DNA from 2 places in the Streptococcus vulneris genome. Region 1 is predicted to be linked to the other one. Evidence: riboswitches for the same ligand, from Rfam matches in the RefSeq annotation. Region 1 holds a riboswitch; the other holds the start of a gene.
What was found. Region 1 has a riboswitch for thiamine pyrophosphate ahead of KUA57_RS08285 (ECF transporter S component). Riboswitches for the same ligand answer to the same signal wherever they lie in the genome.
Positions count from the first base shown of each region.

Region 2: another riboswitch for thiamine pyrophosphate. It lies ahead of KUA57_RS02315 (thiamine-binding protein); the one in region 1 lies ahead of KUA57_RS08285 (ECF transporter S component).

Region 1 is NZ_JAHUZC010000012.1:51,123-55,555, forward strand. It holds gene KUA57_RS08280 (ATP-binding cassette domain-containing protein) at 1-1,193, opposite strand, end outside; gene KUA57_RS08285 (ECF transporter S component) at 1,194-1,754, opposite strand; TPP riboswitch at 1,914-2,002, opposite strand; gene thiE (thiamine phosphate synthase) at 2,212-2,841, opposite strand; gene thiM (hydroxyethylthiazole kinase) at 2,843-3,625, opposite strand; gene KUA57_RS08300 (TenA family protein) at 3,857-4,433, opposite strand, start outside.
Region 2 is NZ_JAHUZC010000002.1:59,008-63,440, forward strand. It holds gene polA (DNA polymerase I) at 1-2,578, shown strand, start outside; TPP riboswitch at 2,681-2,783, shown strand; gene KUA57_RS02315 (thiamine-binding protein) at 2,852-3,142, shown strand; gene KUA57_RS02320 (ABC transporter permease) at 3,105-3,863, shown strand; gene KUA57_RS02325 (ABC transporter substrate-binding protein) at 3,903-4,433, shown strand, end outside.

The DNA of each region.
Region 1 (4,433 bases):
AAATAATGGCAGGCTCTATCATCCAAACCAGCAAAAGGTTCATCTAGCAAAATCACGGAAGCTTTACTGGTCAAGATGGTCAAGAGCTGAAGAATCTTTTGCTGGCCACCACTTAATTGATAGGGACTCTTATCGAGTGCCTGCTCCAAATCAAAATATTGTAAAGCTTTAAAAATCCGCTGATTTCTTTCAGAATCAGGTCCATCTAATTGAAGTTCCTCTCGCAGACTGACTCTGATAAACTGCTTCTCAGCTTCCTGAACAACACCCGTCAGGTCACGATACAAACTCTTTTTCTTTTTCAGGACTGTCCCCCTCCAAGTAATTCGTCCTTTATACTTTTGAAATTGAAGAATAGACCGAAAGAGGGTTGATTTCCCGACACCATTATCACCCAAAATACAGGAAATTCCTTTATAGAATGTGAAATCCGCAATCGAAAAGAGGGGGCGCTTATCCAGCTCACAAGTCGTTCCATCCATATGGAATAGTTCTGGACTAGAAGCAACTTCCTTTGAAGCAACCTGTGTCGTCTCAGAGGTAGGGATTTTAAATACTTCCCTTAGTTGACCATCTCTTAGCTCCACCATATGGTCGATATAGGCTTCATAGTCCGTTAAATCATGGTCGCACAAAATAACTGTCTTCCCATCAGAGACCAACTCTTTTAGAATCTCCAATATCTCTATCCTACTCTTGCGGTCAATGGAAGAGAAGGGCTCATCCAAGAGATAGACCCTAGGATTCATAGCAAAGAGAACTGCCAGTGCAGCCTTTTGCTTTTCTCCACCTGATAAGTGATGGATGGGACGGTGCAAGATAGCCTTGCAGCGACATTGCTGGACAACCTCTGCTATTTTAGAAGCAATTTCCTGAACGGGATGCCCAATATTTTCCAAGGTAAAAACCAGCTCCTCAAACAAGTTCTCCATGGTAAATTGATGATTGGGATTTTGAAAGAGAATACCAATCATCTGGACACGTTCGATAATAGAAAGTTGACTGACCTCCCTCCCATTTATCAGGACTTGACCGCTATAGGGAAGAGAACTGACTTGGGCAATCATTTGAAAGAGGCTAGATTTTCCTGAACCACTGCTCCCAACTAACAAGGTAAAGGCTTGCGCATGAAAAGTAAAATCAAGTGGCTCAGAGAAGATTGGGGACTGAATCGCTCGTAGTTCCAGACCCATCTATGCCTTGCCTCCAGCTGCAAACTGATGATAGAGTTTGACAATAGCACGAACCAAGATGGTACAGAAGAAAAAGACGGAAATAAAACGTACTACAAGCAAGGAAAGGACAAAAGGAAGGGAGAAGGCGTAGTAACCTAACTTAATGTATTCATAGACAAAGCTAACAAGCGTAATTCCAATACTATTGGCAGTTAGAGAGAGCCAACTTTCATAGCGATTCTTGGTTACGATAAAACCAAGTTCACTTCCCAAACCTTGAACCAAGCCAGACAAAAGGGCACCTAGACCGAATTGGCTACCATAAAGGACTTCAGCAAGCGCAGCTAGCACTTCTCCAATCGTTGCGCTTCCCACTCTTGGAACAAAGATGGCCGCAATGGGCGCAGCCATACACCAGAGACCAAAGAGGATTTCATTGGCAAAGGCCTGCAAGCCAAGAGGGGCTAAAATCAGAGTGAGGACATCAAACAGATAGCCGGATCCTACAAAAACGCCACCAAAAAAGATAGACAAGAAAGCAAGTAAAATAACATCTTTTAACTGCCATTTTTTCAACATAAAAAACTCCTTTTTTAAAGAAAAGTGGGGTATTCAAGGTGAGCTACCGAAAGGCTTAACGTCCAGCCTATCCTCTTTTGATAAACAAAAAAACTCCAATTACAATCAAGAATTAGAGTTTAGCTTACAAGATTAGACAGTTCTTTTCGACATACGAAAAAAAACCATTTCACATTTCCCTTCGCCAGTCTTAACTGTATCAGGTTCAATGGGTATCATCTCAGCCTAAAGCACCCCAAATGTCTTTATTATTTAATTATATAAATATTATAACAAACGATTTATTCTAGTTCAAGAAATTGAACTGGAAATACAGCCTTGTACTCAAAAAGACAGCAGATCTTTCTTTTGCAAAAACCAAATGTCTTGTTTGATAGATTAGCTATTTAAACTGAATCAGGACATATCTTTTTAGAAAAGGAAAACTTCCACTTACTTAGAATCCAAGGATCGATACCTATTGTTCACTCATTTCCCGAACAGTTTTTTCTATATTTTTTGCATACGATATTGCTGAAATGATTGAAACACCGTCAACATTGGTCTTCATAATGTCTTTAATATGTTTCGTCTGTATCCCACCAATTGCAACTAAGGGCATTTGTGGCAATAGTTTTCTCATCAATTTAAGACCTTCATAACCTATAGCACCACCAGCATCATCCTTTGACTGGGTATCAAATACAGGACCAACACCAACATAATCTACATATTCAACTTTTGATTGTTGAAATTCTTTCTCGTTTTTTATAGAAAGACCAATTATTTTATCTGGCATCAATTTTCTAATTTCATCAACTCCAAGGTCATCTTGTCCTACATGTACGCCATCAGCGTCAATTTCCATTGCCAAATCAATATCATCATTAACAATAAACGGCACATTGTATTTTTTACAAAGATCCTGTAGTTTAATTGCTAATTCGACTTTTTCTTTACCTTCTAAGGCTCCCTCACCTTTTTCACGAAATTGAAATAAGGTTATACCACCTTTTAAGGCCTCCTCAACGACTCTATATAGATCTTTTCCTTGGCAAGTAGTCGTCCCACAAATAAAATATAGTTTTAGTAATTCTTTATGAAACATCTTACTTCACTCTTTTGAATTCCTTTACATCTTCGTCTGTAATCTCGTATAAGGCATTTATAAATTCAACTTTAAATGTTCCAGGAAGATGTCCATTTGGACGTTTTTCTGCCATTTCTCCAGCGATATTGTAAACCAACATTGCTGTTTCTAATGATTTCAATTCTTGACCTTTTTCTAGTCCGATAAAGCTTGCTACTACAGCACCTAATAAACATCCAGTTCCAATAACTTTTGGCATCATGGCACTACCATTATGAATCGTTACCACTTCTCCATTTACCGCAATGGCATCCACTTCACCTGTTACTATTATAGGAATATTGAACTTCTTATTTGCTGCTAGAGCAATTTCATCAATATTATCTACGCCCGCACTATCTACTCCTTTAGATGCCACATTTATTCCTACTAAAGAGGCAATCTCGCCAGCATTTCCTCTAATCGCTGCTAGTTTGTAATTGTTGATTAGATCATCTGCTACTTTTTTTCTATATTCTCCTGCTCCACAGGCTACAGGATCTAAAACTGCTGGGACATTATATTTCTCTGCAATTTTCAGAGCAGCTTGGTATAATTTCCAATTTTCATCTGTCAATGTTCCTATGTTTATTAATAAACCTCCAGCATACTTTAACAAATCCTCTAAATCTGCAGGAAACTCACTCATAGCTGGTGATGCACCCAGTGCTACTAATCCATTTGCTGTGAAATTTTTTACTACATCATTGGTTATGCAAATGACCAAAGGTGCTTTTTCTTTTAATAATTTTAAACTTGTCATATTGAAATCCTTCCTTTTCACTTTATACGATCTATTGATTTCAATTTATCTCTATCTTTCGTTAAGAAATTTTTTTTACATTGAATGATTTATGCTCGATGAAAATCAAAGAGCAAACTAGGAAGCTAGCCGCAGGCTGTACTTGAGTACGGCAAGGTGAAGCTGACGTGGTTTGAATTTGATTTTCGAAGAGAATTACCTCATCAAATTTGTCAATATCCTAAACTTTCTCTAGGCGTCATAACCAATATCAAAAAAGGCTAATTCTAAAGCGACCGCTTGATTCCAGCGTTGCTGAAGTTCTGTCAAACCTTCTCGATCTTGTCCGACACGATTGAGTTCGTCAACCAGAAATTGAACCCACTCTGCAAAGAAAGGACCTCTGTGGAGGTTGATCCATTCCGAATGAATATAGGCTTCAGGTAGAGCCAAATCTTTAGAACCCCAGTCTAAATAGAGACCTTCTGCAATGACTAGCATGACCAAAAGATGAGCATAATCTGATGATGACACAGCAGAATACATAAGCTGCTGAAAGGCTTTTGTTACAGGATGCAAGGTCACTTCCAGATAGTCATGCTCTGCTACTTTTAACTCCATGAAAGCCTTTTGGAAATAACCGTCTTCATCTGCTTCAAGAAAGCCTAGTTGCTTGGCAAAACGAAGCTTGGATTCAAGCTGGTCTGCGTGGGCTACGCAAGCACCCAGCATGGATAAGAAGGCATCAAAGAAGTGATAATCTTGAATCAGGTATTCTTTTAAGACCTTATTCTCAATTGTCCCCGCAAAAAGTTCCTTAACAAAACGA
Region 2 (4,433 bases), on a different contig from region 1:
TTTTGCGCTCTATCAGCAGTTGGACCGTTTTAAGAATGCGGCTGGCTTGCATACCAATGCGATTTATGGCTTTCAGTTGATGTTGAGCCATTTGTTGGAGCGGGTTGAGCCGAGTCATATTTTGGTGGCTTTTGATGCGGGTAAGACGACCTTCCGTACAGAGATGTATGCGGACTATAAGGGTGGTCGGGCTAAGACTCCTGATGAGTTTCGTGAGCAATTTCCCTTCATTCGTGAGTTGCTGGATCATATGGGGATTCGTCATTATGAGTTGGCTCAGTATGAGGCGGATGACATCATTGGGACGCTGGATAAACTAGCTGAGCAGGATGGTTTTGATATTACCATTGTCAGTGGGGACAAGGACTTGATTCAGCTGACGGATGAGCATACGGTGGTTGAGATTTCCAAGAAAGGTGTGGCTGAGTTTGAGGCCTTTACGCCAGAATATCTTATGGAAAAGATGGGCATCACACCGACTCAGTTTATCGATCTCAAGGCGCTCATGGGTGATAAGTCGGATAATATCCCTGGGGTGACCAAAATCGGTGAAAAGACGGGTATCAAGCTCTTGCTGGAGCATGGTTCGCTTGAGGGGATTTATGAAAATATTGATGGGATGAAGGCTTCTAAGATGAAGGAAAATCTCATCCATGATAAGGAACAGGCCTTTTTGTCGAAAACACTGGCGACCATTGATACCAAGGCACCGATTGAGATTGGTTTGGATGATTTGGTCTATAGTGGTCCAGATGTGGAAAATCTTGGGAAATTCTACGATGAGATGGGCTTCAAACAGCTCAAGCAGGCTTTAAATGTGTCGTCAGCTGATGTGACTGAGAGTTTGGACTTTACTATTGTTGACCAAGTCTGTCAAGACATGCTGAATGAAGAATCTATCTTCCATTTTGAGCTTTTTGGTGAGAATTACCATACGGATGATTTGGTTGGATTTGCCTGGTCTTGTGGGGATAAGCTCTATGCTACAGATAAACTTGAACTTTTGCAAGAGCCTATTTTCAAGGATTTTTTAGAAAAAACACATCTGAGAGTTTATGATTTTAAAAAGGCCAAAGTTCTCTTGAATCGTTTTGGTGTAGATTTACAGGCGCCTGCTTTTGATAGCCGTTTGGCTAAATACCTCCTTTCGACTGTGGAGGACAATGAAATTGCGACTATTGCTAGTCTTTATGGTCAGACTTACTTGGTCGATGATGAGACCTTCTACGGTAAGGGTGTCAAGAGAGCCATTCCTGCACGTGAGAAATTCTTGGAGCATTTAGCTCGTAAGCTTGCAGTTTTGGTCGAAACAGAGCCTATTTTGCTTGAAAAACTCAGCGAAAATGGGCAATTAGAGCTTCTTTATGATATGGAGCAACCTCTGGCTTTTGTCCTTGCCAAGATGGAAATTGCTGGGATTACGGTCAAGAAAGAGACCTTGCTTGAGATGCAGGCTGAAAATGAGCTTGTCATTGAAAAACTGACTCAGGAGATTTATGAACTGGCTGGTGAGGAGTTTAATATTAACTCGCCTAAGCAGTTGGGCGTGCTTCTCTTTGAAAAATTGGGACTTCCTCTAGAATACACTAAGAAAACCAAGACAGGTTACTCGACAGCGGTGGATGTCTTGGAGCGTCTAGCTCCTATTGCACCGATTGTTAAGAAAATCCTGGATTACCGTCAGATTGCCAAGATTCAATCTACTTATGTGATTGGCTTGCAGGACTGGATTTTGGCTGATGGCAAGATTCATACTCGCTATGTGCAGGATTTGACCCAGACTGGGCGTCTGTCTAGTGTGGATCCAAACTTGCAAAATATTCCTGTGCGATTGGAACAAGGCCGTCTCATTCGTAAGGCTTTTGTGCCTGAGTGGGAGGATAGTGTACTTCTCAGCTCCGACTATTCACAGATTGAATTGCGTGTTTTGGCGCATATTTCTAAAGACGAGCACTTGATTAAGGCTTTTCAAGAGGGGGCAGATATCCATACTTCGACAGCCATGCGGGTCTTTGGCATTGAGCATCCTGAGGATGTGACTCCAAACGACCGTCGCAATGCCAAGGCAGTCAACTTTGGAGTGGTTTACGGGATTTCCGACTTTGGCTTGTCTAATAATTTGGGCATTAGCCGTAAGGAGGCCAAGGCTTACATTGATACCTACTTTGAACGTTTCCCAGGTATTAAAAACTATATGGATGAAGTGGTGCGTGAGGCGCGTGATAAGGGCTATGTAGAGACCCTCTTCAAGCGTCGTCGTGAGTTGCCGGATATCAATTCGCGTAACTTTAACATTCGTGGTTTTGCTGAGAGAACTGCCATTAACTCACCTATCCAGGGTTCGGCAGCAGATATTCTCAAGATTGCCATGATTCAGCTAGATAAAGCCTTGGTTGCAGGTGGTTATCAGACTAAGATGCTGTTGCAAGTGCACGATGAAATCGTCCTTGAAGTGCCTAAATCGGAACTAGCAGAGATGAAAAAATTGGTCAAACAAACCATGGAAGAAGCCATCCAACTCAGTGTTCCCCTCATCGCAGATGAAAATGAAGGTGCAACCTGGTACGAGGCTAAATAAAAAAGCTATATAGAGTTTGAAGCATTTGTTTTCAAACTCTTTTTCATGTTTTTCTGTAAGCAGTTTCCTTGACATTTTTTTTGTTTTACGCTATCATATGTCCATATAATATATGGGAGTCTGTGTACAGTCTGAGAGGAAGTGTTAAACTTCGACCGCACCTGATCTGGGTAATGCCAGCGTAGGGAACGATACTTAGTCTAATCTTGACCTTTTCCATATATGGTAAAGGTTTTTCTTTTTGTCAAAGGAAAACGAGAAGAGGAGGTTCTTATGAAAGCAAGCATAGCCTTGCAAGTTTTACCCTTGGCACAGGGAATTGATCGGATTGCTGTTATTGATCAGGTCATTGCTTATCTGCAAGCTCAAGAAGTAACTATGGTGGTGACACCATTTGAAACGGTCTTGGAAGGGGAGTTTGATGAGCTCATGCGCATTCTCAAAGAAGCGCTAGAGGTAGCAGGGCAAGAGGCAGACAATGTCTTTGCCAATGTTAAAATAAATGTAGGAGAGATATTAAGTATTGATGAGAAACTTGAAAAGTATACTGAGACGACACATTAGTCTATTGGGCTTTCTAGGAGTCTTGTCAATCTGGCAGCTAGCAGGTTTGCTTAAACTTCTCCCCAAGTTTATCCTGCCGACACCTCTTGAAATTCTCCAGGCCTTTGTTCGTGATAGAGAATTTCTCTGGCACCATAGCTGGGCGACCTTGAGAGTGGCTTTGCTGGGGTTGGTTCTGGGAGTTTTGATTGCCTGTCTCATGGCTGTGCTTATGGATAGTTTGACTTGGCTTAACGATCTGATTTACCCTATGATGGTGGTTGTTCAGACCATTCCGACCATTGCCATAGCTCCTATCCTGGTCTTGTGGCTCGGTTATGGGATTTTACCCAAGATTGTCTTGATTATCTTGACGACTACTTTTCCTATCATCGTTAGCATTTTGGACGGTTTTAGGCATTGTGACAAGGATATGCTGACCTTGTTTAGTCTGATGCGGGCCAAACCTTGGCAAATTCTGTGGCATTTTAAAATCCCAGTCAGCCTGCCTTACTTTTATGCAGGTCTGAGGGTCAGTGTCTCCTACGCCTTCATCACAACAGTGGTATCTGAGTGGTTGGGAGGCTTTGAAGGACTAGGTGTCTACATGATTCAGTCCAAGAAACTGTTTCAGTATGATACCATGTTTGCTATTATTATTCTGGTATCGATTATCAGTCTTCTTGGTATGAAGTTGGTCGATATTAGTGAAAAATATGTTATTAAATGGAAACGTTCATAAGAAAAAGGATGTTTCTGAAAAAGAAAAGAGGAAATTGAAATGAAGAAAACATGGAAAGTGTTTTTAACGCTTGTGACAGCTCTTGTAGCTGTTGTGCTTGTTGCCTGTGGTCAAGGAACTGCTTCTAAGGACAATAAGGAAGCAGAACTCAAGAAGATTGACTTTATCCTAGACTGGACGCCAAATACCAACCACACAGGGCTTTATGTTGCTAAGGAAAAAGGTTATTTCAAAGAAGCTGGAGTGGATGTTGATTTGAAATTGCCACCAGAAGAAAGTTCTTCTGACTTGGTTATCAATGGTAAGGCACCGTTTGCAGTCTATTTCCAAGATTATATGGCTAAAAAATTGGAAAAAGGAGCAGGAATTACTGCCGTTGCAGCTATCGTAGAACACAATACATCAGGAATCATTTCTCGTAAATCTGACAATGTAGCTAGTCCAAAAGACTTGGTTGGTAAGAAATACGGAACTTGGAATGACCCAACTGAACTTGCTATGTTGAAGACCTTGGTAGAATCACAAGGTGGAGACTTTGAGAAGGTCGAAAAAGTACCAAACAACGATTCA